Regions from separate parts of the Arthrobacter sp. NamB2 genome, predicted to be linked through region 1. Evidence: riboswitches for the same ligand, from Rfam matches in the RefSeq annotation. Region 1 holds a riboswitch; the other holds the start of a gene.
What was found. Region 1 has a riboswitch for S-adenosylmethionine ahead of FDK12_RS10390 (bifunctional o-acetylhomoserine/o-acetylserine sulfhydrylase). Riboswitches for the same ligand answer to the same signal wherever they lie in the genome.
Positions count from the first base shown of each region.

Region 2: it holds a riboswitch for S-adenosylmethionine, as region 1 does, so the genes downstream of both, FDK12_RS14890 (methylenetetrahydrofolate reductase) here and FDK12_RS10390 (bifunctional o-acetylhomoserine/o-acetylserine sulfhydrylase) in region 1, are expected to answer to the same signal.

Region 1 covers NZ_SZWI01000005.1:101,225-123,173, forward strand. Annotated here, with positions in the region: gene hutH (histidine ammonia-lyase) at 1-1,628, opposite strand, end outside; gene FDK12_RS10350 (IclR family transcriptional regulator) at 1,692-2,381, shown strand; gene hutU (urocanate hydratase) at 2,378-4,081, shown strand; gene FDK12_RS10360 (allantoate amidohydrolase) at 4,120-5,337, shown strand; gene FDK12_RS10365 (formimidoylglutamate deiminase) at 5,358-6,836, shown strand; gene hutI (imidazolonepropionase) at 6,836-8,038, shown strand; gene FDK12_RS10375 (CPBP family intramembrane glutamic endopeptidase) at 8,095-8,892, shown strand; gene FDK12_RS10380 (DUF1540 domain-containing protein) at 9,034-9,321, shown strand; gene FDK12_RS10385 (VOC family protein) at 9,381-10,022, opposite strand; SAM riboswitch class IV at 10,147-10,264, shown strand; gene FDK12_RS10390 (bifunctional o-acetylhomoserine/o-acetylserine sulfhydrylase) at 10,347-11,663, shown strand; gene FDK12_RS10395 (homoserine O-acetyltransferase MetX) at 11,670-12,812, shown strand; gene FDK12_RS10400 (hypothetical protein) at 12,942-13,184, shown strand; gene FDK12_RS10405 (SGNH/GDSL hydrolase family protein) at 13,420-14,238, opposite strand; gene FDK12_RS10410 (alpha/beta hydrolase) at 14,423-15,103, shown strand; gene FDK12_RS10415 (RNA-binding S4 domain-containing protein) at 15,182-15,412, opposite strand; gene FDK12_RS10420 (DMT family transporter) at 15,454-16,416, shown strand; gene FDK12_RS10425 (glycine--tRNA ligase) at 16,599-17,987, shown strand; gene FDK12_RS10430 (GNAT family N-acetyltransferase) at 17,987-18,898, shown strand; gene FDK12_RS10435 (lysophospholipid acyltransferase family protein) at 19,074-19,889, opposite strand; gene FDK12_RS10440 (hypothetical protein) at 20,108-20,314, opposite strand; gene FDK12_RS10445 (hypothetical protein) at 20,377-20,592, opposite strand; gene FDK12_RS10450 (YibE/F family protein) at 20,780-21,949, shown strand, end outside.
Region 2 covers NZ_SZWI01000012.1:864-7,424, forward strand. Annotated here, with positions in the region: gene FDK12_RS14885 (PIN domain-containing protein) at 1-229, shown strand, start outside; SAM riboswitch class I at 794-906, shown strand; gene FDK12_RS14890 (methylenetetrahydrofolate reductase) at 1,010-1,918, shown strand; gene metE (5-methyltetrahydropteroyltriglutamate--homocysteine S-methyltransferase) at 1,966-4,341, shown strand; gene FDK12_RS14900 (O-acetylhomoserine aminocarboxypropyltransferase/cysteine synthase family protein) at 4,453-5,805, shown strand; gene FDK12_RS14905 (cystathionine gamma-synthase) at 5,807-6,561, shown strand, end outside.

The sequences.
Region 1 (21,949 bases):
GCCGCGGCCAGGAGGGAACCGTCGTCGACCAGCAGTCGCGCGGCCTCGATCTCCGGAGCCAGGTAGCGGTCCGTACCAGGGCCCTCGACGTCCTGCCGCAACCGGTTCCGGACGGCACTGATGGGTGTCGAACTACGCATTCCCGGACGGGTGCCCTCGGCACCCGCAGCGGCCGCGGTGCCACCCGTCGCATGGGCTCCGTCGCGCATGTCCAGGGCCCGCGCCGCGGTCAGGATCTCGATGGCGAGCACCCGGGTCAGGCCGTCGATGGCTTTCCGCAACTTGAGGCCGGCGGCCCACCCCATGGACACGTGGTCCTCCTGCATCGCCGAGGAGGGGATGGAGTCGACCGACGCCGGGTTCGCGAGCCGCTTGAGCTCCGACACGATGCCCGCCTGCGTGTACTGGGCGATCATGTGGCCGGAGTCGACCCCCGGATCGGCGGCGAGGAAGGCATTGAGGCCGTGGCTGCGGGCCTTGTCGAGGGAGCGGTCCGTCCGGCGTTCACTCATGGACGCGACATCCGCGACGGCGATGGCGAGGAAGTCCAGGACGTAGCCGACGGGGGCGCCGTGGAAGTTGCCGTTCGACTCGATCCTGCCATCGGGAGTGATGACCGGGTTGTCGATGGCGGAACCCAGTTCGATCGCCGCCACCGATTCGGCATGGGCCAGTGTGGCCCGTGCGGCGCCGTGCACCTGGGGAGCGCACCGCAGCGAGTAGGCGTCCTGCACGCGGGTGAAGCGGTGCCTGCCGGTCTCGGAGGTCAGCTGCTCCGCGATCAGGGGAGAGTTCCGGAGCAACGAGCGGATGTTCGCCGCGGACGCCATCTGGCCCGGGTGCGGACGCAGGGCGTGAAGGTCCTCGGCGAAGACGGCGTCGGTCCCGAGGAGGCCCTCCACGCTCATCGCGGCGGCGAGGTCCGCCGTCGTCAGGAGCCGGTGCAGGTCGGCTGAGGCGAGGACGAGCATGCCCAGCATGCCGTCGGTTCCGTTGATGAGCGCCAGGCCCTCCTTCTCGCGGAGTTCTACCGGTGCGATCCCTGCAGCCGCGAGTGCCTCGGCGGCGGGCACGAGCTCACCGGAGCCGGCGCGGACATCGCCTTCGCCCATGAGCGCGAGGGCGACGTGGGACAGCGGCGCGAGGTCGCCGGAGCACCCCAGGGAACCGTACTCGCCGATGACGGGGGTGATCCCGGCGTTCAGCATCGCGGCGTAGGTCTCGGCCACCAGCGGGCGCACGCCGGTGCGACCCGTTGCAAGTGTCGACAGGCGCCCGAGCATCAGTCCGCGGACCACCTCGCGGTCCACCTCGGTGCCCGAGGACGCTGCATGGCTGCGGATGAGGCTGCGCTGCAGTTGGCTCCGCTGGTCGAGCGGGATGTGCTTCGTGGCCAGCGCCCCGAATCCGGTCGATACGCCGTAGTGCGGCGTCCCGTCGTCCACCAGCGTGTCGATGACGGCGCGCGAGGCGGCCATCGCGGCGAGGGCTTCTGACGCCAATTCGACCCGAACGCCGTGCCGAGCCACCGCGACGACGTCGGGCGGGGACAGGGGGCCGGTGCCCACGATCACGGATTGCTGGTTCACGCTGCGCCTCGGATCTGCGGCTCGCGCCGCTATTGCCATTGAGTGAAAAGGACGTTTCAATAAGTGAAATACACGCGAACGCCGAAAGCAAGGAGGCGACCCATGGCGGAACCGTCGACCCGCACTGTCGAGCGGGCCCTCGTACTCCTGGGGGCGGTGTGCGACGCCGGTTCGCTGACCCTCGCCGATGCGGCGCGGGAGACGGACCTCTCGGCCTCGACGGCTCTCCGGCTCCTGCGCACGCTGGAGGGTACCGGGTTCGTCCGGCGCGACGCGCTCGGGACCTACCGGCCCGGGCTCCGCGTGGTGCAGCTCGGAGCCCAGGCCCTCGGGCACGAGTCACTGGTGTCCCTCGCGGAACCTGCGCTCGAACGCCTCGTCGAGAGGACGGGGGAATCGTCCTACCTCAGCGTGCCCTCGCACGACGGCGAGGGTGTCTACCTCGCGATGCGGGAGGGCACGCACTCGGTCCGCCATGCCAGCTGGGTGGGGCGGAGCATCCCGTTGGAAGGTACCGCGGTCGGCGCCGTCCTCACCGGCGGCCACCAGGGCGACGGATTCGTCGTCGTGCGGAACGGCGTGGAGACGGACGTCACGGCCATCGCGGCTCCGGTCTCGCCCGGAGGCCGGGTGGTCGCCGCACTCAGCGTCGTCGTTCCCAGCTACCGCATCACCGAGGCGGAGGCCCGCCGCATCGGTGCGCTCGTCGCACGTGAGGCAGCCGCGCTCCTGATGGAGCCGGACACCGGCGCCGTCCCCCTGACCGAGGATCTGACAGGAGAACCAGCATGACCACCTCGACCACCCCCACACCGACGCCCAGCCCCACGACGACGACGCACGATCCGTCGCGGAGGATCCGTGCCGCACGCGGCACGCAGCTGAGCGCGAAGAGCTGGCAGACCGAAGCTCCACTGCGCATGCTCATGAACAACCTCGACCCGGAGGTCGCCGAGCGCCCGGAGGACCTCGTGGTCTACGGCGGCACCGGGCGTGCGGCCCGCAGCTGGGAGGCCTACGACGCCATCGTCAAGACGCTCGAAACGCTCGACGACGACGAGACGCTGCTGGTGCAGTCGGGCAAGCCGGTCGGCGTGTTCCGCACCAACCCCTGGGCGCCCCGCGTCCTGCTCGCGAACTCGAACCTCGTGGGCGACTGGGCGACCTGGCCGGAGTTCCGGCGCCTCGAAGCCGAGGGCCTCATGATGTACGGCCAGATGACGGCCGGATCCTGGATCTACATCGGGACGCAGGGCATCCTGCAGGGCACCTTCGAGACGTTCGCCGCGATCGCGCGCAAGCGTTTCGGCGGGAGCCTCGCGGGCACGCTGACCCTCACCGGGGGTTGCGGTGGCATGGGTGGGGCCCAGCCGCTGGCCGTCACGCTCAACGGCGGCGCCGTCCTGATCGTCGACGTCAGCGAGGCCCGGTTGCGCCGACGTGTCGCCAAACGGTACCTGGACACGGTCGCCGAGCACCTCGACGACGCCGTCGCCCAGGTGCTCGCCGCCAAGCGCGAGAAGCGCGCACTGTCCGTCGGCGTCGTCGGCAACGCGGCGACGGTCTTCCCCGAACTGCTCCGGCGCGGGCTCGACGTCGACATCGTCACCGACCAGACCTCCGCGCATGATCCGCTCAGCTATCTGCCGGAGGGGATCTCGCCGGACGAATGGGAGCGCGAGGCATCGGCCGACCCCGACGGCTTCACCAAGAAGGCCCAGGTGTCCATGGCACTCCAGGTCGAGGCGATGGTGGGCTTCCTGGACGCCGGCGCGGAGGTGTTCGACTACGGCAACTCCATCCGGGACGAGGCCCGCAAGGGCGGCTACGGCCGTGCCTTCGATTTCCAGGGTTTTGTCCCCGCGTACATCCGCCCCCTGTTCTGCGAGGGCCTCGGGCCCTTCCGCTGGGTAGCCCTGTCGGGTGATCCGGCGGACATCGCGGTCACCGATGCCGCCCTCAAGGAGCTGTTCCCCGACCACGGGCACCTGCACCGCTGGCTCGATGCCGCAGCGGAGCACGTCGAGTTCGAGGGCCTGCCCGCGCGGATCTGCTGGCTCGGCTACGGGGACCGTGCGAAGGCCGGCCTGCTCCTCAACCGCCTGGTCGCCGAGGGGAAGGTCTCCGCGCCGATCGTCATCGGTCGCGACCACCTCGACTCCGGCTCCGTCGCCTCGCCCTACCGCGAGACGGAGGCCATGGCGGACGGTTCGGACGCCGTCGCCGACTGGCCACTCCTGAACGCGCTGCTCACCACCTCCTCCGGAGCAACGTGGGTCTCGATCCACCACGGTGGCGGCGTGGGGATCGGCCGGTCCATCCACGCCGGGCAGGTATCGGTGGCGGACGGCACGGACCTGGCCGCGCAGAAGCTCGAGCGCCTCCTGACGAACGATCCCGGGATGGGAGTCATCCGGCATGTCGACGCGGGCTACGAACGCGCCCGGGAGGTCGCGGTGGAGCGCGGCGTGCGCATCCCCATGGAATCCTGAGAATCCCGCCCGAAGATCCACCACCGGAAGGTACCGAAGTGCAGACCGTATCCTCAGTCCTCGACAGCATCAGCGACGTCGGCCGCGATGCGGTCCGCGGTGGTTACTCCCGCGGTGTCTACACCGGCGCGGAGCTGTCGCTGCGTGAGTGGTTCTCCGCGGAGGCCAGCGCCCGCGGACTCTCCGTGGAGACCGACCGCAACGGCATCCTGTGGGCCTGGTGGGACGCGACCTCCAGCCGCGACGGCGCCCTCGTCACCGGCAGCCACCTGGACTCGGTGCCCGGTGGCGGGGCGTTCGACGGCCCCCTCGGCGTCGCATCGGCCCTCGTCGCCGTCGACCTCCTGCGCGAGCGTGGCCTCGAACCGCAGCGCTCGCTCGCCGTCGCCGTCTTCCCCGAGGAGGAAGGGTCGAGGTTCGGGGTGTCCTGCCTCGGTTCGCGCCTGCTCACCGGGACGCTCGACCCGGACCACGTCCGCTCACTCAGGGACGTCGACGGCACGACGTTCGCCGAGGCGGCGCAGGCCGCCGGGATCGATCCGCAGCATCTCGGCCGTGACGAGGAAGCCATCCGGCACATCGGCGACTTCGTCGAACTGCACGTGGAGCAGGGACGCGGGCTGATCGACCTCGACTCCGCCGTCGCCATCGGCTCCACGATGCTGGGGCACGGGCGCTGGCGCTTGTCCATCACCGGCCAGGGCAACCACGCGGGAACCACGCTCATGGCGGACCGCGCGGACCCGATGATCGCCGCAGCCCAGGTGGTCCTCGCCGCGCGGAAGATCGCTGCCGAGCAGGACGGTGCGCGTGCCACCGTCGGGCGGCTGCAGCCCGTGCCCGGTGGCACGAACGTCATCGCCTCGCGCGTGGATCTGTGGCTCGACGTCCGCCATGAGGAGGACGCCGTGACGGCGTCGCTCATCGAGAAGATCCACGGCCAGGCGCAGAAGATCTGCGCGTTCGAGGGGTGCCGCGCCACCCTGACGGAGGAGTCGCGGAGCAGCACGGTCCACTTCGACGGTGCGCTGCAGCGGACCCTGGGCAACGCACTCGGTCGCTCCTTTCCCGGTACTCCCACGCTGCCCACGGGCGCCGGGCACGACGCGGGCATCCTCGGTGCCATCGCGCCGACCGCTATGCTCTTCGTCCGCAACCCGACCGGCATCAGCCACTCGCCCGAGGAGTTCGTGGAGCGCGACGACGCCGACGCGGGAGCGGTTGCGCTCGCCGACGTCCTCGAAGACCTGCTGTGACCGGACCGACGGAGGCGGGCGTGGCGTCCGCACGTCGCGGCATCTCCGGAACAGGCGGCGGCACCGGCGCGGTGGCTCGGGCCGTCTGGTGCGAGTACGCGTGGCTGGAGGCGGAGGGCGTGTGCGACGCCGTGCGTGTCGAGATCGACGCCGACGGAACCGTGGTCGGCGTCCTGCCGGGCGTGCCGGCCCAGGACGGCGACGTCGTCCTCCGGGGCGTCGCATTCCCTGCCGCTGCGAATGCCCACTCCCACGCGTTCCACCGTGCCCTGCGGGGCCGCACACACGACCGCGGCGGCACGTTCTGGACCTGGCGGGACACGATGTATCGGGCGGCGGGGGCGCTGACCCCGGAGCTCTACGAGGAGCTGGCCACCGCCGTCTACGCCGAGATGGTCACCGTGGGCTGGACGAGCGTCGCGGAGTTCCACTACGTGCACCACCAGCCGGACGGCACGCCCTACGGAATGGGTGACGGAGCCGGCGCCGGGGAGCCCCATGCCATGGAACTGGCGCTCGCGCGTGCAGCCGTCCGTGCCGGCATCCGCCTGACGCTGCTCGATACCTGCTACCTGGCCGGGGGATTCGGCACGCCCCTGCAGGACGGGCAGCGTCGCTTCTCGGACGGCACCGCGGCCGCGTGGCTCGAACGGCTCGCTTCGCTCCGCTCCACGATCTCCTCCCTGTACCCCGACCACCAGGTGTCCCTCGGTGCGGCCATCCACTCCGTGCGTGCCGTGCCGGAGGAGGACCTCGCGGTGATCGGGGAGCATCTGCCGACGGAGCTGCCCCTGCACGTCCACCTCTCCGAGCAGCCCGCGGAGAACGAGGACTGCCTCCGCTCCACCGGCCGCACCCCGGCCGGGTTGCTCGACCATCACGGGCTCGTGAGCGAGCGGCTGTCCGCAGTGCACGCCACGCATGTCAGCGAACGCGACGTCGCCCTCCTCGCGGACGCCCGTTCCGTCGTCGTCCTCTGTCCCACCACCGAGGCCGACCTGGCGGACGGCATCGGCCCGGCGGGCGAGTTCCATCGGGCAGGAGCGAGGCTCGCCCTCGGCACCGACCAGCACGCCGTCGTCGACCCGTGGCTCGAGATGCGGGCGCTCGAGCACGGTGAGCGCCTGCGCACCGGGCGGCGGGGCCACTTCGATCCGGAAGGGCTGCACGGCATCGCGGCGCTCGGAGGAGCGGCAGCGCAGGGACGCCGCGGCGCAGGCTTCAGTCCCGGCTGTCCCGCCGACTTCATGGCCGTCGACCCGCACAGCGCGCGCACGGCAGGATCCTCCTGGGAGCAGCTCGCCTACACGGCCACCGGACAGGACGTCACGGGCGTCGTCGTCGGTGGCATCCTGGTGGCGCATGACGGCGTCCACGTCACGCTGGGCGACCCCGCCCGACTGCTGGTAGCGGCCATCGACCGGCTGGACACGGCCACGAACGCGATGAACGGGCCGCGCGCCTCCGAGAACTACACGCAGCCCTGGGAGCGGCACTGATGTCCCTGCTCATCACCAACATCGGCGAACTCATGACACAGGACAGCGAGCATGCGGTGCTGCGGAACGCAGCGGTGGTCCTCGAGGGCGAACGCATCAGCTGGATCGGTTCCGCGGCGAACGCTCCCGCGGCCGACGAGGCCTACGACGCCGGTGGTCGCGCCGGTCTGCCGGGCTGGGTGGACAGCCATACGCACCTCGTGTTCGCCGGCGACCGCACGGGCGAGTTCGAGGCGCGCATGGCGGGGGAGTCGTATGCCGCGGGCGGGATCGCGGTGACCGTCGACGCGACCCGTGCTGCGAACGACTACGACCTCATGCGGCTCCTGCTGGCCCGCGTCGCCGAGGCCGCCGCCGGCGGAACCACCTACCTGGAGACCAAGACGGGCTACGGGCTCGACGTCCTGCACGAGGAGCGCAGCGCGCGCCTCGCGGCCGGCGCCGTCGACGAGGTCACGTTCCTCGGAGCGCACCTCGTGCCGGGCGGATGGGACCCCGACGACTACACCGACCTGGTCTGCGGTCCCATGCTCGACGCCGTCCGCCCGTACGTGCGCTGGGCCGACGTCTTCTGCGAAACCGGTGCGTTCAACGCAGAGCAGTCCCGACGCGTCCTCGCCGCGTGCTCGGCTGCCGGCCTCGGCCTGCGCGTGCACGGCAACCAGCTGGGGCAGGGCGAGGGAGTCGCCCTCGCGGTCGAGTTCGGCGCCGCCAGCGTCGATCACGTCAACCACCTGTCCGACGGCGACGTCCGCGCGCTCGCGGCTACGTGGGAAGCATTCGCCGGGGACGGTGCACCCGGAACCGTCGCGACCTGCCTGCCCGCCTGCGACCTCTCCACACGCCAGCCGTTCCCGCCTGCCCGGCAGCTGCTCGACGCCGGCGCGCACCTCGCCCTCGCGAGCAACTGCAATCCCGGCACGTCCTATACGAGTTCGATGGCATTCTGCGTCGCCACGGCTGTCCTGCAGATGGGGCTGACCGTGCACGAGGCGGTCAGGGCCGCCACGTTCGGGGGAGCGCTGGCACTGCGGCGGCACACGGGGGACGACGTCGACGGGCGTCGCGCCGTCGGGTCGCTGGCCGTCGGGCACCGCGCGGACCTGCAGGTGCTCAACGCGCCGTCGGCGACCCATCTGGCCTACCGTCCCGGGATGCCCCTCGTCCACGCGGTCTGGAAGGCCGGTAACAGGGTCAGGTAGGGGGGTGCCCCGTGCGGCAACTGGGAATCACCGGCGGCCGCTGGGAGGATAGCGCCATGCCTGCATCCTCCGCGTCCTCCATGGCAGATCCAGGCCGTGCAGATGCTCCCGCACCGAGACGCCGCATCACGGCGGAGCTGCTGATCGTCTTCGGTCTGTCCCTCGGCCAGTCCGGGGTGTACGCCATCGTCAACCTGGCGGAGAAGCTGACTCGCGGCCCGCTTGCCGGGCAGACCACCACACTCAATCCGGTCCTCAACGACCGGCAGTACTTCGATCTCACCTACCAGCTGCTGGGGATCTTCTTCGCGCTGGTCCCGGTGGCGCTGGTGCTCTTCCTGCTCAGCGGGCAGGGTGCCTCGGCGTTCCGCCGACTCGGTCTCACGTCCGAGAGACCCCTGCGCACCGTCGGTCTCGGGGTCGGCCTGGCGGCGATCATCGGCGTCGGCACTCTCGGTGTGTACGCCGGCGGCCGCGCGCTAGGGATCACGACGGCACTGGTGCCCGCCGCGCTCGACGCCTACTGGTGGACGGTTCCTGTGCTGATCCTCTCCGCGGTCCGGCATGCGGTGCTCGAGGAGGTCATCGTGGTGGGCTACCTCTTCATCCGTCTGCGGGAGCTCGGCTGGTCAACTCCCGCGATCATCCTCACCAGCTCCCTGGTGAGGGGCAGCTACCACCTCTACCAGGGCTTCGGGCCCTTCATCGGGAACGTGCTGATGGGGCTCCTCTTCGCTTTCTTCTACACCCGGACCCGTCGTGTCATGCCGCTCGTGATCGCCCACGCCCTGATCGACACCACGGGATTCGTCGGATTCGCGCTGCTCGGACCCGCCATCGGAATTGGCAGATGAATGCGGGCAGATAAGCCTTACCTCCGCTCATTGCGCACGCCGATCATGACTAAATTAATCGACAATTGCGGTGCTAGCGTGAATTCATTCGGGATTTCGGCGGCTTCGACCGGGGCTGCACCGGACCGGCCAGGAGGAACCATGAGCGTCGTCACCAGTGTCTCTGAGTGCAGTGTCCACAACTGCTCGTTCAATCACGACGGCTGCACTGCCGTCGCCATCACGGTGTCGGGAAGCGAGGAGCACGCGTCCTGCGCAACCTTCATCGACACCTCCATCAGCGGGGGCCTGCCCAAGATGCTCGCGCACGTGGGCGCTTGCCAGCGCTCCGAGTGCAGCTTCAACCACGACCTGCTGTGCAGCGCTCCTGCGGTCAAGGTGGGCCCGGGTGCCGAAGCGGCTGACTGCCTGACCTATACCCACGCCTGACCAGGAGAAGACAAGAGGGGGCCGGACGACGTCCGGCCCCCTCTTCTGTCTCTGCCTCATCAGATCTCGATGCGGCCTTCTCCGGTCTCGAAGGTCACGGACATGATGCCCGGCGTACCGTTCGGAGCGATCCACTGCACCTGCACGCCGTCGAGCGTCTCCTCGACGTCGGTGCCGAGCCATTCGGTGACGCGCTCCGAGGATCCGGCGATCGTCAGGCAATCCAGCTTCACGGAAGCCGGGCGCGCCTTCGAGGGGTGGAGGGGCTCGGTGCCCTCGTCCCAGCGGAGGAGGTAGGGCACCTGCGGGTCCGCGATCAACCCCTTGATGCCGATCTGCTGCCACGTGAGTTCCTGGCCGTCGGGGAACTTGCGGTTACCCGGTACGGCACTGCGGCCGAGGCGTTCCTCGAACGGACCGAGGTCGTCGACGGCGACACACCAACCCATCCATCCGCCGCCGGCCTCGGAGCGGGCCCGGACTGCCTGCCCGAACGGGGCCTTGTCCGACGCCGGGTGGTTGAGTACCTCGACGACCTCCAGGTACTGGCCGTTCGCCAGAGGGAAGATCATGTTGCGGGTGCCGAAGCGCGGGTGTACGCCGCCCTTCACGGCCTCCATGCCGAGCTTGGCCGAGATCCGGTCGGCCGTCGCGGCAAGTCCATCAGGTTCGCAGGCATATGAAACGTGGTCCAGGCGCATGCCGACATTTTGGCACTAAGTGATGAACGTCTCGACTTAGGCTCGCCTTACCGTTCCTGGCGGTCCACTTCACGCAAGGTCATACGGGTTGCCGGATCGGCCCCGATGGGTTTTCATGAGTGCAGGTCATGAGTGCCAGCACGAAGCCCCGGCTTGCTGGCCGGCAACCCTCCAACCGCGGTGGGGTGCCCCGGGTGAGGACCAGGCTCGGCGTCGCCAATGGCGCCGTGCAAGCGCGGGCTCCTCCGGGGTCCGGTCTCCTGGAGCGGTGTCCACCGGCCGGAGCATCGGACCACGCGGAGCCCCTATCGACTAGGGAGCACCATGTCCAACGATTGGTCCTTTGAGACACGCCAGATCCACGCCGGCCAGGTGCCGGATGCAGCCACGGGAGCGCGTGCGCTGCCCATCTACCAGACGTCGTCGTTCGTCTTCCCGAGCGCCGAGAGTGCGGCGAACCGTTTCTCGCTGACCGAACTGGCGCCCATCTACACGCGCATCGGCAACCCGACCCAGGAAGCGGTCGAGACGAGGATCGCCAGCCTCGAGGGCGGAGCCGGGGCACTGCTCCTCGCCTCCGGGCAGGCCGCCGAAACCTTCGCGGTGCTCAACATCGCCGAGGCGGGAGACCACATCGTGGCGAGCCCGAGCCTCTACGGGGGCACCTACAACCTCTTCAAGCACACCCTGAAGAAGTTCGGTATCGAGACCACCTTCGTGGAGGATCCCGACAACCTGCAGCAGTGGCGGGACGCCATCCGGCCCAACACGAAGCTCTTCTTCGGCGAGGTCGTCTCGAACCCGCGGCAGGACGTCCTCGACCTCGAGGGCATCAGTGCCGTCGCGCATGAGCACGGACTGCCCCTGGTCGTGGACAACACCCTGTCCACGCCGTACCTGATCCGGCCCATCGAGTGGGGAGCCGACATCGTGGTGCACTCGGCCACGAAGTATCTCGGCGGGCACGGCAGCGCCATCGCGGGCGTGATCGTCGACTCGGGCAACTTCGACTTCGCGCAGCACCCCGAGCGGTTCCCCGGCTTCAACACCCCCGACGAGAGCTACCACGGACTCGTCTACGCGCGTGATCTCGGCGTCGGCAGCGCCCTCGGAGCCAACCTCGCGTACATCCTCAAGGCGCGCGTCCAGCTGCTCCGGGACCTCGGGGCGTCCGTGTCCCCGTTCAACGCCTTCCTCATCGCGCAAGGGCTCGAGACCCTCAGCCTGCGTGTCGAACGGCACGTGCAGAACGCCCAGGCCGTCGCCGAGTGGCTCGAGGCGCACGACGACGTCGAGCGTGTCTCCTATGCGGGTCTCCCCTCGAGCCCCTGGTACGAACGCGGCAGGAAGTACGGCCGCATCGGTACCGGCGCCATCGTCAGCTTCGACATCGTCGGAGGCGTCGAGGCCGGCAAGCGCTTCGTGGACGGCCTCGAGCTCCACTCGCACGTCGCGAACGTCGGCGACGTCCGCTCGCTCGTGATCCATCCCGCGTCCACGACGCACAGCCAGCTCGGAGCAGAAGCGCAACTCACCGCGGGCGTCCGGCCGGGGCTCGTCCGGCTGTCCGTCGGCCTCGAGAACATCGCCGACATCCTCGCCGACCTCGACGCCGGTTTCCGCGCTGCGAAAGAAGCCTGACCCTTCGTGACCACCTACCCTCCTGCTCCACTGCATTCCGGATTCAACGCCGCGGCCCCCGAGGGGGACGGGCTCCTGCGCATCGGCTCGATCGGTCCGCTGGCGCTCGAGACCGGAGGCGAGCTGCCAGACGTCCAGCTCGCCTTCGAGACCTGGGGCAGGCTGAACAGGGACGGCTCCAATGCGGTACTCGTGCAGCATGCCCTGACCGGCAGCTCGCACGTCGCGCGGGGCTCGTCGGAGGAGGAGGGCTGGTGGGATGCGCTCGTCGGACCCGGGTGTCCGGTGGACACCGATCACTACTTCGTGGTGTCCGTCAACATGCTGGGAGGCTGCTACGGCTCGACGGGGCCGGCCAGCCTCGCTCCCGACGGTACGCCCTGGGGCTCGCGCTTCCCCTTCGTCACCATCCGTGATTCCGTCCGCGCCGAGAGCCTGCTCGCCGACCAGCTCGGTATCGGCCAATGGCACTCGGTGCTCGGGGGATCGATGGGAGGGGCGCGCGCGCTCGAATGGGCCCTGATGTATCCGCAGCGCGTGGAACGGTGCGCGGTCATCGCCTGCACTGCCGCCAGCTCGGCCGAACAGATAGCGTTCGCCCAGGCGCAGCTGCAGGCCATCCGACTCGACCCCGCCTATCGCGGCGGCGACTACTACGACGGCCTGCATCCGGATGCGGGCCTTGGACTCGCCCGGCGGATCGCGCACATCACCTACCGATCGGAACATGAACTGGAAGCGCGCTTCGGTCGGGCGGAGCAGGACGCCGAGCAGCCCCTCGGGGCCGTCCTGCCCGCCGATCGGGGGCGCTATCAGGTGGAGAGCTACCTCGACCACCAGGCGGACAAGCTCGTGGAGCGTTTCGACGCCAACAGCTACGTCGTCCTGACGGAGGCGCTCATGAGCCACGACGCCGCACGCGACCGGGGGAGCCTCGACGCTGCGCTGGGGGCCGCGACGTCGGAGTTCTTCATCGCCGCAGTCGACTCGGACCGGCTGTACTTCCCGGAGCAGTCGCAGCGGCTGGCTGATGGACTGCCCGGGACTGTCCCGGTTCACACGATCTCCTCGCCGGTGGGCCATGACGCGTTCCTCACGCAGATCCATCAGCTCGACGCGCAGCTGCGCGCCACCCTCTACGCGGTGTAGCAGATACCGGTTGGGTTTCCAGCGGCGGGCACCTAGGCTGGGAGCTAAGCCTGCTTACTGATGGTCGGCAGGCACGTTCGAGGTACAACGCCCCCGGACTCACCGACGTGAGATGAAGAGGAGCTGTTCATGGAACTGAGCACCATTGGCTGGAACCAGGAAGCACGCGACAAGATCCTGCTCGATTCCGATCGCGCGCTGCAGGGAGCGGTCCGCGAGGCCGTCGAGACCATGCAGGGCAAGTCCCGCGACGAGATCTACGAGTTCCTGTTCCAGAAGCTGCAGCCGCAGTTCGTCGACTTCAAGCCCGGACCGGACCTCAGCGCCTGCGCGGACGCGGTAGCGAACGGCGACGTCGACCTGGAGAGCTGAGCGCCGCGGGTTCGATCACTGAGTCGTGACACGAGTGACCCGTGGGCATGGCGCCCACCGGTCATTTCTCTCATTCCGGGCATTTCCTGTGGCTCATGGCAGTCCTGGGCAGCACGCGGGCCCGACTCGTCACGCCACGACCTCGGTCCCTCGCCGACCCCGCGGCTTGTAAGCAGGACATGCTCGCGATCGGGACTCGGGCTTGCAATCGGGACTCGCTGGCGATCGGGACTCGTCAGTCCGATGCCCCCGGCGGCATGCCGGGCCCGAAGATCGGCCCCGCCTCGAGGCGCTTCGCGACGACGCCGTCGCCCGAAGACTGGTGGCGCAGGCGGCGCAGGACCCACGGTACGAAATATTCGCGAGCCCACACCAGGTCCTCCGCGCGAGCGGCGCGCCAGGAGCGTACGGGGCGCTCCTTCGGATGCAGCGGCTCGAGGGTGTGGCGCACGGCGAGGGTGTCCAGCACCATCGCCGCGATCGTGTGGTGGCCGAGTGGTGAGAAGTGCAGCCGGTCCGAGGACCACATCTGCGGGTCCATGAGCTGCCGCAGCGCCCACATGTCGGCGATCACCGCCTCGTGGCGGGCGGCAACCGTGCGGAGGTTCTCGTTGAAGATCGCGGTCTTCGACCGGATGCTGCCGAGGACCGTCTCCCGGACGTCCGGACCGGTGAACAGGACGACAGTCGCTCCGGAGGCGGCGAAGGAGTCGACGACGGCGTCGAGCTTGTCCGCGAGGAGGTCGGGATCCCCGCCGGGCCGTAGCAGGTCGTTCCCGCCCGCGCTGATCGTGACGAGGTCCGGTTGGAGGGCGAGGGCCGGCTCGACCTGCTGGTCGATGATCTGCTGCAGCAGGCGGCCGCGGACCGCCAGGTTCGCGTAGGCGAAGTCCGCCTGCCCGCGGGCCAGTTCCTCCGCAACGCGGTCTGCCCAGCCACGATTTCCACCGATGCTTTCCGGGTCGGGGTCCCCGATACCTTCCGTGAAGGAGTCCCCGAGGGCGGTGTACCGATGCCAGGGGTGGGGCTCGGACACGAGGCTCGGGTCGATCATCGGCCCGTTGACGAGGGGATCGGCAGCGTCGGGCAGAGGCGATGGGGCATCCGTTGGGCTCACCCGGGCATTCTTTCAGGCCTCGTGCGCATGGGGCCAGCGGCTCCGGATTCATCCTCGGGACGAGGCACCGTGGCGCGATCTCCGGGGCAGGGAGCGGACTGCACCATGCCAAAATGGTGACATGACCGAATCCGCCCGCGGCACAGCTGCGTCCTCCACCCGTTCCTGGGACCCCGTCGTCCTGTGGTCGAAGCCCGAGTCCGAACGCGAGGGTACGCCCCTGCTGGTCCTGTTCCACGGGTACATGGCCGACGAGGAGGACCTCATGGGGCTCACCGACCACCTTCCGGCGGACTTCACCGTGGCATCGGTGCGCGCCCCTCAGCCCGCCGGGCCGGGCTTCTCGTGGTTCCCGCTCTCCCGTGAGACCGATTACTCGGTGGAGCGCGTCGTGGAGAGCGCCACCGCCGTCGTGCGGTGGCTCGATACCCTCCGCAGCGCCCACACCAGCGTCAACCTCCTGGGTTTCTCGCAGGGTATGGCGGTTGCGACTTCGCTTTTGCGCCACCGGCCGACCGACTTCGCCTGCGTCGTCGGCCTGTCCGGGTTCGCGGTGCCGTCCGAAGGCAACGCCTTCTTCCGTGACGAGGAAGCTGCGGAAGCGCCCGCCCAGTTCTTCTGGGGCCGCGACCAGGCAGACCAGGTGATCACCCCGGAGATGATCGAGTTCACGCACGCCTGGCTCACCAAGCACACGAAGCTCACGAAGATCCTCTACCCGAACATGTTCCACAGCATCAATCTGCAGGAACTTGCGCATGTCCGGGAGTTCCTCAGCATGACGGTTCTCGGCCGGCGCTGAGCGCTCGACGCCTGAAGCGCTCGACGCGTGCGGTCCTATTCGCGCGGGTGCTGCCCGAGGGTCGGTGCCCTCCGGGTACTAGCCCTGCGTGATGCGCACGGTCTCGCCGTTGACGCTGATGGTGTCCCCGGGGTGCAACTGCCGTCCGCGGCGTTCCTCGATCTCCCCGTTCACCTGCACCAGTCCGTTGTCGATCAGGTTCTTGGCTTCGACGCCGTCCTCGGCGAGGGAGGCGAGCTTCAGCAACTGCCCGAGGCGGATCATGTCGTCCCGGATGGGCAGCTCTGCGATGGATGCGTCGTCGGTCATGCAGTCCATCATGCCGGATGCTGCCGCACTAGGCTGTACGGGTGTCTGATGCGCCAGTGGTCCCTCCGGTTGTCGGTTTTCCCCTCGCCCTCGCCGCAGGGCTCGCGATGCCTGTGCAGGGCAGGATCAACGGCGCGCTCGGCACCGTGCTCGACGACAGCATCGCCGCCGCGCTGATCAGCTTCGGCACAGGCCTGATCCTGATGGTCGCGATCACGCTCGTCCTGCCGGGTGCCCGCGCCGGAGCGCGGCAGATCATCCCTTCCGTGCGCGAGCGCCGCTTCCCGCCCTACTACGTGGCGGCCGGAGCGATCGGCGCGTTCTTCGTCTTCTCGCAGTCACTGACGATCGGCGTCCTCGGCGTCGCCCTCTTCACCGTGGCAGCCGTCATGGGCCAGTCGCTCAGCGGCCTCCTGGTCGACCGCGCGGGCATCGGGCCCGGGGGCAAGCGCGCAGCGACCCCGATGCGCGTGATCGGTGTCGTCCTGACGGTACTGTCCGTCGTCTGGGCCGTGTCCCCCCGATTCGGAGCAGCAGGGGAGATGTCGAGCTGGCTGATCCCCGTCCTCCTCCCGGTCGCAGCCGGGGTGCTGATGAGCTTCCAGCAGGCGATGAACGGGACGGCGTCGCTCCACTACGGGACGCCCCTCGCGGCCACACTGATGAACTTCATCGCGGGCACGGTCGTCCTGGTGGCGGCCTGGCTCGTCAAGCTTGCGATCGCCGGGCCCGGCAACCACCCGCCCTCCGAGTGGTGGTACTACCTCGGCGGACCCATGGGGTGTGTCTTCATCGCCCTCGGTGCGTTGCTCGTCAGGAGCCTCGGGGTCCTGCTCACCGGCCTGTGCATGATCGGGGGACAGCTCGTCGGATCACTCCTGCTCGATCTGGTGGTTCCTGCTCCCGGGACGATCGTGGTGTTCGCGACGGTCGCCGGGACGCTGCTGACGTTGGCCGCCATCATCCTCACGACGCTGCCGTGGCCTGGACGCCCCAGGACCTGACGTCGAGCGCCGACGGCGAGTTCCTCCTCCACAGCCCGGTATCGGCTGAAGCCGCAGGAAGCGGACCCGGTAGGCTTGCGGCGTAGCTTCCCGCCTGCAAGCCCGGCGGAACAGACTGCAGAACGCGCCCCCCACCGGCGGACCGCACCCAGCGGCCTGCACAGAACTGGAGAAGAAACACCATGGCAGCAGCCAAGTCCGCACTCGATCCCATCATCTCGCTCGCCAAGCGGCGGGGCTTCGTCTTCCAGTCCGGTGAGATCTACGGCGGATCCCGCTCGGCCTGGGACTACGGACCCCTCGGCGCGGAGCTGAAGGAGAACATCAAGCGCCAGTGGTGGCAGACGATGGTGCGCGGCCGCGACGACGTCGTCGGGCTCGATTCCGCTGTCATCCTGCCGCGTCAGGTCTGGGAGGCTTCCGGGCACGTCGAGGTGTTCAGCGACCCGCTCGTGGAATGCCTCTCCTGCCACAAGCGGTACCGCGCGGACCACCTCGAGGAGGAGTACGAGGAGAAGAAGGGACGCGCGCCCGAGAACGGACTGCAGGACATCACCTGCGCCAACTGCGGGACCAAGGGTCAGTGGACGGAGCCGCAGGAGTTCTCCGGACTGCTGAAGACCTTCCTCGGTCCCGTCGCTTCCGAGGAAGGTATGCACTACCTGCGCCCGGAGACGGCGCAGGGCATCTTCGTGAACTTCAACAACGTCCTGACGACTGCCCGCAAGAAGCCCCCGTTCGGTATCGGCCAGATCGGCAAGAGCTTCCGCAACGAGATCACGCCGGGCAACTTCATCTTCCGCACGCGCGAGTTCGAGCAGATGGAGATGGAGTTCTTCGTCGAGCCGGGCACCGACGAGGAATGGCACAAGTACTGGATCGGCGAGCGGTTCTCCTGGTACACCGACCTCGGCATCGACCCGGACAACCTGCGCCTCTTCGAGCACCCGCAGGAGAAGCTGAGCCACTATTCCAAGGGCACGACGGACATCGAGTACCGCTTCGGGTTCCAGGGATCCGAGTGGGGTGAGCTCGAGGGCATCGCCAACCGCACGGACTTCGACCTCTCCACCCACTCCAAGCACTCCGGCACGGACCTCGGGTACTTCAACCAGGCCACGAACGAGCGCTACACGCCGTACGTGATCGAGCCCGCGGCCGGCCTGACGCGCTCCTTCATGGCGTTCCTCGTCGACTCCTACACCGAGGGCGAGGCGCCCAACGCGAAGGGCGGCGTGGACAAGCGCACGGTGCTGAAGCTCGACCCGCGGCTGGCCCCGGTCAAGGCCGCCGTCCTGCCGCTGAGCCGCAACGAGGACCTCTCCCCGAAGGCCAAGGACCTCGCAGCCCAGCTTCGCAAGGGCTGGAACATCGACTTCGACGACGCAGGCGCGATCGGCCGCCGGTACCGCCGCCAGGACGAGATCGGCACGCCGTTCTGCATCACGGTGGACTTCGACACCCTCGAGGACCAGGCCGTGACGATCCGTGAGCGCGACACCATGGCGCAGGAGCGCGTGTCCCTCGACCAGGTGCAGGGATACCTCGCCGCGCGCCTGATCGGAGCCTGATGGCCCTCGAATACCGCGCCTGGCAGGAGGGAGACGACCTCGAGCTCATCCAGCTCTGGGGCGGCCCCGAATCGGCGGTCGCCGAGCAGTTCCGCGGCTCCTTCCGCACGCCGTCCGACAACCCCTGGAACCGCTGCATCACGGTCGTGGACCAGGGCGTCCCGGTGGCGGCCGGCTGCGTCTACGGAGCCGCGCTGCATCCGGACCGGTTGTGGTGCTACATCGAGGTGGCCGAGGACCACCGGCGGGCGGGCATCGGTTCGACGCTGCTCACGATGCTGCAGCACGAAGCCGCGGCGTCGCCGTCGGGAGTGACAGCCCTGCGGTCGAAGGTGACGCCCGGAACCACCGGGGCCGCGTTCGCCGAGGCCACCGGCTTCAGCACGCTGCAGCGCTCGCGGCTCGTCGTCGTCGCACCCGGAGCCCTCGCCGCTCCCGCCTTCGACGATGCCGGAGGGCCCCAACTGGAGGAAGCGGCCACGGGATCGGTGGAACTGACGCGAGCCCTCGCGTCCTTCTACGAGACCGTCCATGCCTGGGACCGCGCAGACATCACCCTCGGACGCGCGCAGCAGCTCTTCCTCGGCGACGCGAGCGGCGCCGGAGGCGCGATCGTGCTGCGGGACAAGCCGAAGGACGACGGCGGCACGATCGCGGCCTTCGCCATCAGTTACACACAGGCCCGCACCGATGACCCGGCTGACGTGCTGCTGGGCTACGACACCGCGCTGCCACCCTCGGAACAGCAGGCCGCGGTCGCCAGCATGATCGCGATGCTCGTGCACCAGTACCCCATCCAGCTGGAGCTGGATGACTCGATGGAGGCACTCGCGGCCGTCGTCGAACCCCTGCTCGCCACGGGGTCCGCGAGGCTCGCCGCGCCCGAGACGCTCGTCGTCGCGAACGGCTGAGTCGCGACAGGCTGATCCGCGACCGGTCGAGCCGCGACCGGTTGAGCCGCGACCGGTTGAGCCGGAACCGGCTGGACCGGTGGCCCCCACCCTGGTGCCTGCTGCACGGAGCCGCCTCCGACGCGAGGGCCGCCACGTTCCCCAGTACGGGCGGCCCTTCCGCGCAGGCGGCTGCTCAGCCGCGGTCGTGCCGTCCCGCCTTCTTGTCGGCGATGTCCGCGGCCTCGCGCTCGGCGTCCGTCATCGCTCCGCCACCGAGGCGCGCCGGCATCCACCAAGCCCCGGGCTCGGGAGTGACGGGAAAATCGGCGATGCAGGCGTCGATGCCGTCCTGCAGTTCCTGGCGCAGCTTCTCGGTCTCCTCGGCGACATCGACGCCGGGTTCGTGGTGGATGGCCGGACCGACGTGGACGCGGACGGGCGACCTCCAGGCGCGTTTGAGGGAGAACCCGTGGCCTCTCGTCAGCAGCCGATGGGAGCCCCAGACGGAGATCGGGATGATGGGCACACCCGCTTCGGCCGCGAGCCGGACGGGTCCTGTCTTGAGGGAGCGGACGGTGTAGCTGCGGGACACGCCGGCCTCGGGCAGGATCGCGACGTATTCCCCGGCGCGAAGCTTCGCGAGGGCGTCGTCGTAGGCTGCCGCCCCCGCCTTCCGGTCGGTGACGACGTGCCCGAGGCCGAACACGAAGGGGCTGACGAACCAGTGGTCCGCCGCGCGCTTGGAGATGAGGTAGCGCGCCTGGATGCGGGCGTGGTTCCACAGGACCAGTTCGGCGAAGGCGAAGTCGAGGTAGCCGAAGTGCGTGATGGCGACGACGGCGCCGCGCCCGGGCACCGCCCGCCGGGAGCGCCCGTTCAGCGGGTCAGGGGCAGGCAGGTTCTCCGCCCCGGAGACGACGACCGGCAGGCGCAGGGCGGCGAACACCGTTTTGCCCGCATAGACGACGAACCGGTACATGTGGTCGCTCTGACGCGGTTTCCATCCCATACTCGTTGTCCTTCTCCGGCCCGTACAAGGCCTGCTTCGAGGCTACCGCGGACACTGGGAGAACCCACTGGTGCCACTCCTCTACCCTTTGTACCCCGGCAGACTGCACCTGCGCCTCATGGTCGGCCGGTTACAGCCGAGTCGTCAGCGCCGGGGGCGGCTGCTCGCCATCGAGCGAAGGGGGTTGGTCGACCTGCCGTCGGCAGGGACACTCGGGATCACGCGGTGATGCCGAGCGGATCCGGTGCCCGAAACAACGGGTCGGAGGGCGCGAGAGCCCTCGCCGCGACGGCTGCGCCGGTGTCCTCGGCGAAGTGCCGGAGGAGGAACGAGGTGCTGAGGCCGTGCCAGACGGGAATCCCGCGGGCCATGAAGTGGCCCGCACGGAGCATGCGCACGTAGTGGACGTCCCGTGCAACGCCCACGGCCCGGTGAGTGAAGGACAGTGACGCCCTCGGGCTGGTCCACCGGTCGATGTCCCCATGCATCATGAGGACAGGCCCTGCGTGCCTCCTCCTGCTGCCAGTAGTGCAGCGAAGGGACGCATGCGCAGCGGACTGAGGTGCTGCGGTCGTACCGCATCGAGGCTGTTCGCCCGGCCACCGTGGAGGACGAGTGCCACGCCGCGCACGCCCGCGCCAGCACCGCCGACCACGACCGAGGGTTCACCGCGGCTGGTCGGGAAGTTCTCCTGCCGTACCATGTGCCGTCCGTTCCGCCCGGAGGTCCTGATCGCCGCCGACGACGCGCCTGTCGCCGCTGCAGGGTGCCGCCGCCCGGGCTCCGCGCGTCATCCTGCGTACAATCCGGAGGGTGCCCGGTGCGCCTCGTCGAGGTCCGTCGCCGCCGGGCCCTACGTCCTGTCCACCCACCATTTGACCACCCGAGGGATGCCCGTGGGCCACAGCCACCTCCACGCCGCCGAGTCGCAACCGTCCGCTTCCGCGATCGCTACGCGCAAACGGGCCACCCTGCTGCTCTCGGCCATTCTCGTTCCCCTCGGGGTAGTGACCCTGATCGCGATGGTGCTGCTCTGGCCGAGCGGTGACCGCAGTTCGCTGTCCGTCGCCAATCCCTACGCCACGGCGGAAGGGGTCAGCTTCGACCGGGGCACGGTCCGCGAGGTGGGCGAGGGCGACTGCCCGTCCTCACAGACGACGGTGGACGCCGGCGGCACCGCGATGACGTGCACCATCGCGTATACGCAGCCCACGCTCGGCGGCGACATCATCCCCGTGGAGGTCACGCCCGAGCTGGCGAAGACCAACGCGGTGCAGGCGGGGGACGAGATCCGCTACCTCAATCTCGCGAACGTCATGCAGGGCGGCGCCGCCCCCTACGTCTTCGTGGACTTCGTCCGTTCCGTCCCGATCATGGCGCTCGCGGTCGCGTACGCCGTCGTGGTCATCGCCGTCGCCCGCTGGCGGGGGCTGCGAGCCATGATCGGCCTGGTCGGTGCGCTGGTCATCCTGGCGCAGTTCATCCTGCCCGGGCTGGTGGAGGGCAAGCCGCCCCTGCTGCTCGGGCTCGTGGGCTCGGTGGTCATCATGTACGGCGTCCTCTACTTCGCCCACGGCTTCTCCGCGAGGACGTCGACGGCGTTGCTCGGCACGGTGTTCGGACTCGGGGTGACAGCGGCACTCGCCGCCTGGGCCACGGATGCAGCCCACTTGACCGGGGTCGGCGACGAGAACGCGTACACGCTCGTGAACGCGTCCGACGAGCTGAGCATCTCCTCGATCATCCTCTGCGGCCTCATCATCTCGGGCCTCGGGGTGCTCAATGACGTGACCATCACCCAGTCCTCCTCCGTGTGGGAACTGTACGAGCTCGCACCGAACACCTCCGCGCGGCGACTCTTCGCGTCCGCCATGAGGATCGGGCGCGACCATATCGCCTCGACGGTGTACACGATCGCTTTCGCCTATGCCGGGGCGGCGTTGCCGGTGCTGATCCTCGTCTCCCTCTACGACCGCGCGCTGATCGACACGCTCACGAGCGGCGAACTGGCGGAGGAGGTGGTGCGGACGCTCGTCGGCTCGATCGGCCTGGTGCTCGCC
Region 2 (6,561 bases), on a different contig from region 1:
GGAACTCTACGGCTCGAATATCCTGCCCATCGACGTTGATGTGGCCATCGCATGGGGTCCGATAGCGGGCGGTGACGGTGTGCCGGCAGTTGAATCCCTCATTGCTGCAACCGCCGTTCAGCAGCATCTCTCCGTCGTGTCGGGAAACGTGGAGACCTACCGCAGGTTGGCCGTCCCAGTGATCAATCCCTGGGAAACGGATGCCCCGACCTCAGTGACTCTGCACTGACGGTCGCGCCGGCGGCCCACCGGACCGGTAATCCCTCGATCGAAGCGGACAACTGCACGGACGACAGCACGGACGAACTGTGGCCGCGACAGCACGGACAACTGCACGGACGACAGCACGGACGAACTGTGGCCGCGACAGCACGGACGAACTGTGCCCGCGACAGCGCTAAGGGCTGCGCCTCAGGATGCACGGACACCTGACTGCACCACCGACGTGGTGGCGACGTCGCGCTGCTGGCTGCAGTGACTGCCCGCGGCGAGGACCGCGAGGTCGACGCGTGACACTTCCCTACGTGTGGCACTTCCACACGTGATGAGGACCGATTGAGCGCTGGAACCTTCTCCTCGGCGTGGCCTGCCTGCCCCTCCTACGAGCTCCAATCTGCTTCTGACATCTCGCGTGACGGCACGAGCCGGGCACCGCCAATCCAGTGTTCTAGGCGCTGAATTTATGACGCCGTGGAGGCGCAGTGTGACAAGGCACGAGTCAGAAAACGTCATCCGACGCCATCTCATTGCAGGTTTGTGCCGGTGGCGGCGGTGCTGCTTACAGTGGTCCTACAAACCATCAAGAGCGGCCGAGAGATCTGGCTTGTTGACGCCGCAGCAACCATTCGATTGCCCTCCCGCCAGGGAGAGCAGTGGAAGCGGTGCTCCTGCCAGAACCGATGGAGACACATCAGTGAACGTACCTGAGGTCCCAGCGTGCTCGCAGACGGGTACCGCTGCACCTCGATCCGATCGTTGATCTACTCCCTCGGCCGTTTCGAGGAGTGGAATGACACCGCACGACCGGGCAGCAATACCGCCATCCTTGTCCTACGAGCTGTACCCGCCGGCGACTCCGGAAGCCGGCGACAGCCTGTTTCACACGATCGACGAGCTCTCAGCGACCACTCCGGATTATGTGTCGGTGACTTTCAGCGGCACACCTGGTCGTCGTCGGGCCTCCGTCGGGCTGATCAAGCACCTCGTTCGCAACACCAGGCTTCGTCCGCTTGCTCATCTGACCTGCGTCGGTGAGACGCGAGAGAGTCTCGACCGCTTGGTGCGGGAGTTTCTCGGGCTGGGAGTCAGGGGCCTGCTGGCACTGCGCGGGGACCTTCCGCGAGATCCTGAGGTTCCCTCCGGTGAGGTGTCGTTCGCGCACCAGCTGGTGGAGCTGATCCGGGACGTCGAGGCCCGTCACGGGGCGACACTGGCGGGCGGCAAGCTGGCAGTAGGTGTCGCGGCGTACCCCAATCGGCATCCCGAGTCGCCGTCGTTCCTGCACGACGTCGAGGTACTGGTCTCAAAACAGCGTGCCGGCGCCGATTTCGCGATCACTCAGGTGTACTTCGATCCCGCGCACTACGCCGCTCTGGTAGTGGCAGCCCGAGCCGCAGGCGTCACCATACCGATCATCCCGGGCGTGATGCCGATGGCGAACGTCCGTCGGCTCGAACGGCTGGCCATGATGACGGGCGTTCGTCCGGACGCTGCCTTGCTGCACCGACTGGAGACCGCATCCGATGACGGCGAGCGACGGCGGATCGGTGTGCGGGCGGCAGCAGTGCTGGCCCGGGCGGCCTTCGACGCAGGAGCTCCCGGCCTGCATCTGTACACGTTCAATGACCACCGCGCATCGGTCGAGGTCATCGATCAACTGGACCTGCCGGCTGCACGCTCACTCGCTGTCCCCGCATGAGCCGTCCCTCTCAGCAGAACATCACATCACTTCCAAAGGAGATCCCAATGAGCACCCCTAAAGCTTTCCCCACCGCCACAATCCTCGGCTACCCACGAATCGGACCGGGTCGGGAGCTCAAGAAGGCGGTGGAATCCTATTGGGCGGGAATCATCGACGAGTCCGGACTTCAGCGCGCAGCCGAGGAACTCCAGGACCGCACGGTCTCCCGCCTTATCGAGCTTGGTCTGGGCGGCGAGGATTCCTCGATCCCCGCGGACTTCGCCCTCTACGACCAGGTGCTGGATGTCACCGCTGCGCTCGGGGCCCTACCGACCCGCTTCGCTGATCTGGCCGACCAGGACGGTTCCATCGGCACCGCTGCCTATTTCACGCTTGCTCGGGGCGACGGCGAGCGGGCGCCACTGGAACTGACCAAGTGGTTCGATTCCAACTACCACTACCTGGTTCCGGAAATCGGCGTCGCGACGACGTTCACTGCCGTGGCCCACCGCCTGACGGCAATCGTCCGGCGGCAGCGTGAGCGAGGAGCGGTGCTGCGCCCGGTGCTGGTGGGCCCGGTGACCTACCTGCTGCTCGCCAAAGCGGAAGAGGGTGCGCCCACAGGATTCGACCCGCTGTCCCGCATCGACGACGTCGTCTCTGCGTACGAGGGCATCCTGGCGTCACTCGCCGAGGCAGGAGCCGAGTGGGTGCAGCTGGATGAACCGGGTCTGGTCAGCGACCGCGGCGGTGAGTTGGCAGCACCGGGTGGGTTGGTCGAGCGTGTGTACCGGCGGCTGGCCGGTCATGCCGAGCGCCCGGCCCTGCTGGTCACGACCGGTTATGGCACCGCGGGCAACCCGACGGCGCCCGGTCAGGCGCTCGCTGTGCTGTCAGCAGCCGGCGTCGAGGCCGTTCATGCAGATCTGGTCAGGGGTTCCAGGCCCTCCGACGAGGTGCTGCAGGGTTTGGGCGCGACGCGCCTGGTCGCCGGCATCGTCGACGGCAGGAATGTATGGCGGAACGACCTGCAGGCATCGCTGAGCGTGCTGGAGCAGTTGCAGGCCGGAACAGGCGCCACGGTCACGACGGCGACGTCGACGTCGTTGCTGCATGTGCCGCATGATGTGCGGGCCGAGACGGCACTGCCGGAGCACCTGCCGGCGTGGTTGGCCTTCGCCGACCAGAAAGTACGTGAGGTGGTCGTGCTGGCTGGGGGACTGGCTGATGGCCGGTCGACTGTGGCCACGCACCTCGAGGAGACGGAGGCTGCGCTGCAGCAGCGGGCACGCTTCGACGGCGTGGTCGTGGACCGGGTACGCAAGCGCATACGCGACCTGACCGCCGAGGCCTTCACCCGCGGCCCTGCCGAACGCAGGGCCGAGGTACAGCAGCAACGGTTGGGACTGCCGGTGCTGCCGACCACCACCATCGGGTCGTTCCCCCAGACCGGAGAGGTACGCAGCGCCCGGGCCGCGGTCCGCAATGGCAGCATCTCACCGGCGGAGTATGAGCAGTTCCTCCGGCAGGAGATTGCCCGCGTGGTGCGGTTGCAGGAGGGCCTCGGGCTGGACGTGCTCGTACACGGTGAGCCGGAGCGCAACGACATGGTCCAGTATTTCGCGGAGAACTTCGACGGCTTCGCGGCCACGGATCACGGCTGGGTGCAGTCCTATGGCTCGCGCTGCACCCGTCCGTCCATCCTGTGGGGTGATGTGTCCAGGCCGCAGGCATTCACGGTTCCATGGATCAGTTTTGCGCAGTCGCTCACCGAGCGGCCGCTCAAGGGCATGCTCACCGGCCCGGTGACCATCCTGGCCTGGTCCTTCGTCCGTGATGACCAACCGTTGGGAGATACAGCCCATCAGGTGGCGCTGGCGCTCCGGGATGAGATCGCCGACCTCGAGGCTGCAGGCATCGCGATCGTGCAGGTGGACGAGCCCGCCCTGCGCGAGCTGCTGCCGCTGCGTTCGGCGGATCACCAGCCGTACCTGGACTGGTCGGTACAGGCGTTCCGGCTGGCTACTGCCGGTGCCGGTGATCGGACACAGATCCACACGCACCTGTGCTATTCGGAATTCGGTGAGGTGATCTCGGCGATCGATGGGCTCGACGCGGATGTCACCAGCATCGAGGCCGCACGATCGCGCCTCGAGGTCGTCGCCGACCTGGCCGGCTTCGGTTACTCCCGCGGGATCGGCCCGGGGGTCTACGACATCCATTCGCCGCGCGTGCCCTCCGAGGAGGAGCTCTCCGCCCTCATCGCGACAGCGCTCGAGGCCCTTCCCGCGCAGCAGCTGTGGGTCAATCCGGATTGTGGACTCAAGACCCGGGGGTATGACGAGACCGTCCTGTCGCTGCGCAACCTCGTCGCTGCGGCCAGAACGGTGCGGGAGAGCGCCGATCTCACGACGACTGGACACGCACTGGCGCACTCCTGACCGCACGCGGCGGTCCTGCTCCGCTCCAGTGTCACGGGGCAGGGCCGCCCGCGGTCCTGCCCGGCAATCCGAATCCACGTACGTGACGACCGCTGACGAAGGAGCCCCTCGATGAGCACCGGTGATCCTGGCTTCACAGCCACCTCCCAGATCCATGCAGGCTACGAACCGCAGGCCCCCTACCGGTCGGTGGCTGTTCCCATCTACCAGACGGCCGCCTACGAGTTCCCGGACTACGCGTCAGCACGCAGCATGTTCGCGCTCAGGGAACCAGGCTTCACCTACACCCGCACCGGCAACCCGACCGTGGCGGCGTTCGAGCAGCGGATCGCAGCGCTCGACGGCGGTGTGGCGGCGCTGGCAACGGCAACAGGGCAAGCTGCAGTCGCCGTCGCCCTGTTGTCGCTGGCACGAGGAGGTCAGCACATCGTCGCCTCCTCGAAGCTCTACGGGGGAACAGTTGATCTGCTCACGGACACCTTCGCTGATTTCGGGATCGAGGTCAGCTTCGCCGATCCGCTGCACCCCGAGGTCTGGCGGGCAGCGGTGCGTCCTACGACAAGGGCCTTCCTGACCGAATCGATCGGCAATCCTCTGGCCACGCTGCAGGACCTTCCGGCGATCGCCACGGTCGCGCACGACGCCGGGGTCCCACTGGTGGTGGACAACACCCTGGCGACTCCGGCGCTGTACCGGCCGCTGGACCTCGGAGCCGACATCGTCGTCTACTCCGCGACCAAGTTCCTCGGCGGGCACGGGACAACACTCGCCGGCGCCGTGGTCGACGGCGGGCGCTTCGACTTCTCCAGATATCCGGACAAGTGGCCGCAGATCACCCGTCCCAAGCGTCGGTACGGCGGGGATGTCCTCTGGGAACGCCACGGTCACGGCGCCTATCTTGCACTGGCACGCAGCAAGTACCTTCATGATCTCGGCCCCTCCCTCTCGCCTACGAGCGCCGCGCATATCCTGCAGGGGCTCGAGACCCTGGACATCCGCGTTGCCCGTCATGGGCAGAACACCCGGGAGGTGGTGCGATTCCTGACCGGGCACCCCGCTGTCGCAGCGGTACACCACCCGTCGGTCCAGGATCACCCGCAGGCCGAGCTGGCGGCCAGGGACTTCCCCCGGGGTGCCGGAAGCGTGTTCTCCTTCGACCTGGCCGCCGATCCTGGCCAGGTAGAAGGGTTCATCGACAGGTTGCGGTTGTTCAAGCTGGTGGCCAACGTGGGAGACACGCGATCCCTGGTGGCCCATCCCGCGGCGATGACCCACTGCCGGCTGAGTCCGGAGCATCGGTTCGCGAGCGGAATCGCGGACACCACGATCAGGCTCTCGATAGGGCTGGAGACCGCGGGGGACCTCGTTGCAGACCTGGATCTGGCCCTCGCTCCGTTGATCGCGTCCGCTCGAGCGGACGCCCGTGCCGTCGGAGCCGTCGCCCCTGCAGGAACGGGAGCCTGATATGCCGCAGTACTCTGGATTCAACACCACGGCGGTCCACGCCGGGCAGGAGCCGGACCCTCTCACCGGGGCCGTGATCCCGCCGATCTACCAGACCTCGACCTTCGTCCAGGACGGCATCAACGTGCTGCGGGCGGGTCACGAGTACAGTCGCGGTTCGAACCCCACGCGCAATGGGTTCGAAGCACAACTGGCCGCGGTGGAGCGCGGTGACGCGGCCTTCGCGTTCGCCTCGGGGTTGGCTGCCGAGGACGCGCTGCTACGCGCCCTGCTCAGGCCCGGCGACCACATCGTGCTCGGCGGCGACGGCTACGGTGGCACCAACCGACTCATCAACGGGTTGCTGGGACCATGGGGTGTCACCAATACGGCAGTGGACATCACTGACCTGCGCGCGGTGGCCGCGGCCGTCCACCCTGGCTCGACGGCACTGCTGTGGGTCGAGACTCCATCGAACCCACTACTGAGCATCGCGGACCTGGCCGGCTGGGCCAAGATCGCCCATGACTCGGGGGCGCTGCTGGTGGTGGACAACACCTTCGCCTCGCCCTACCTGCAGCGACCCCTGGAGCTCGGCGCGGACGTGGTGGTCCACTCGACCACCAAATACATTGGTGGGCACTCGGATGTGCTCGGTGGGGCAGTTGTGGTGGCCGACCGAGCGTTCCGCGGCAAGATGCTGGCGGAGGCCATCGGCTACCAGCAGTTCGCCGGCGGCGCGGTGGCGGGCCCGCAGGATTGCTTCCTGGCCGCCCG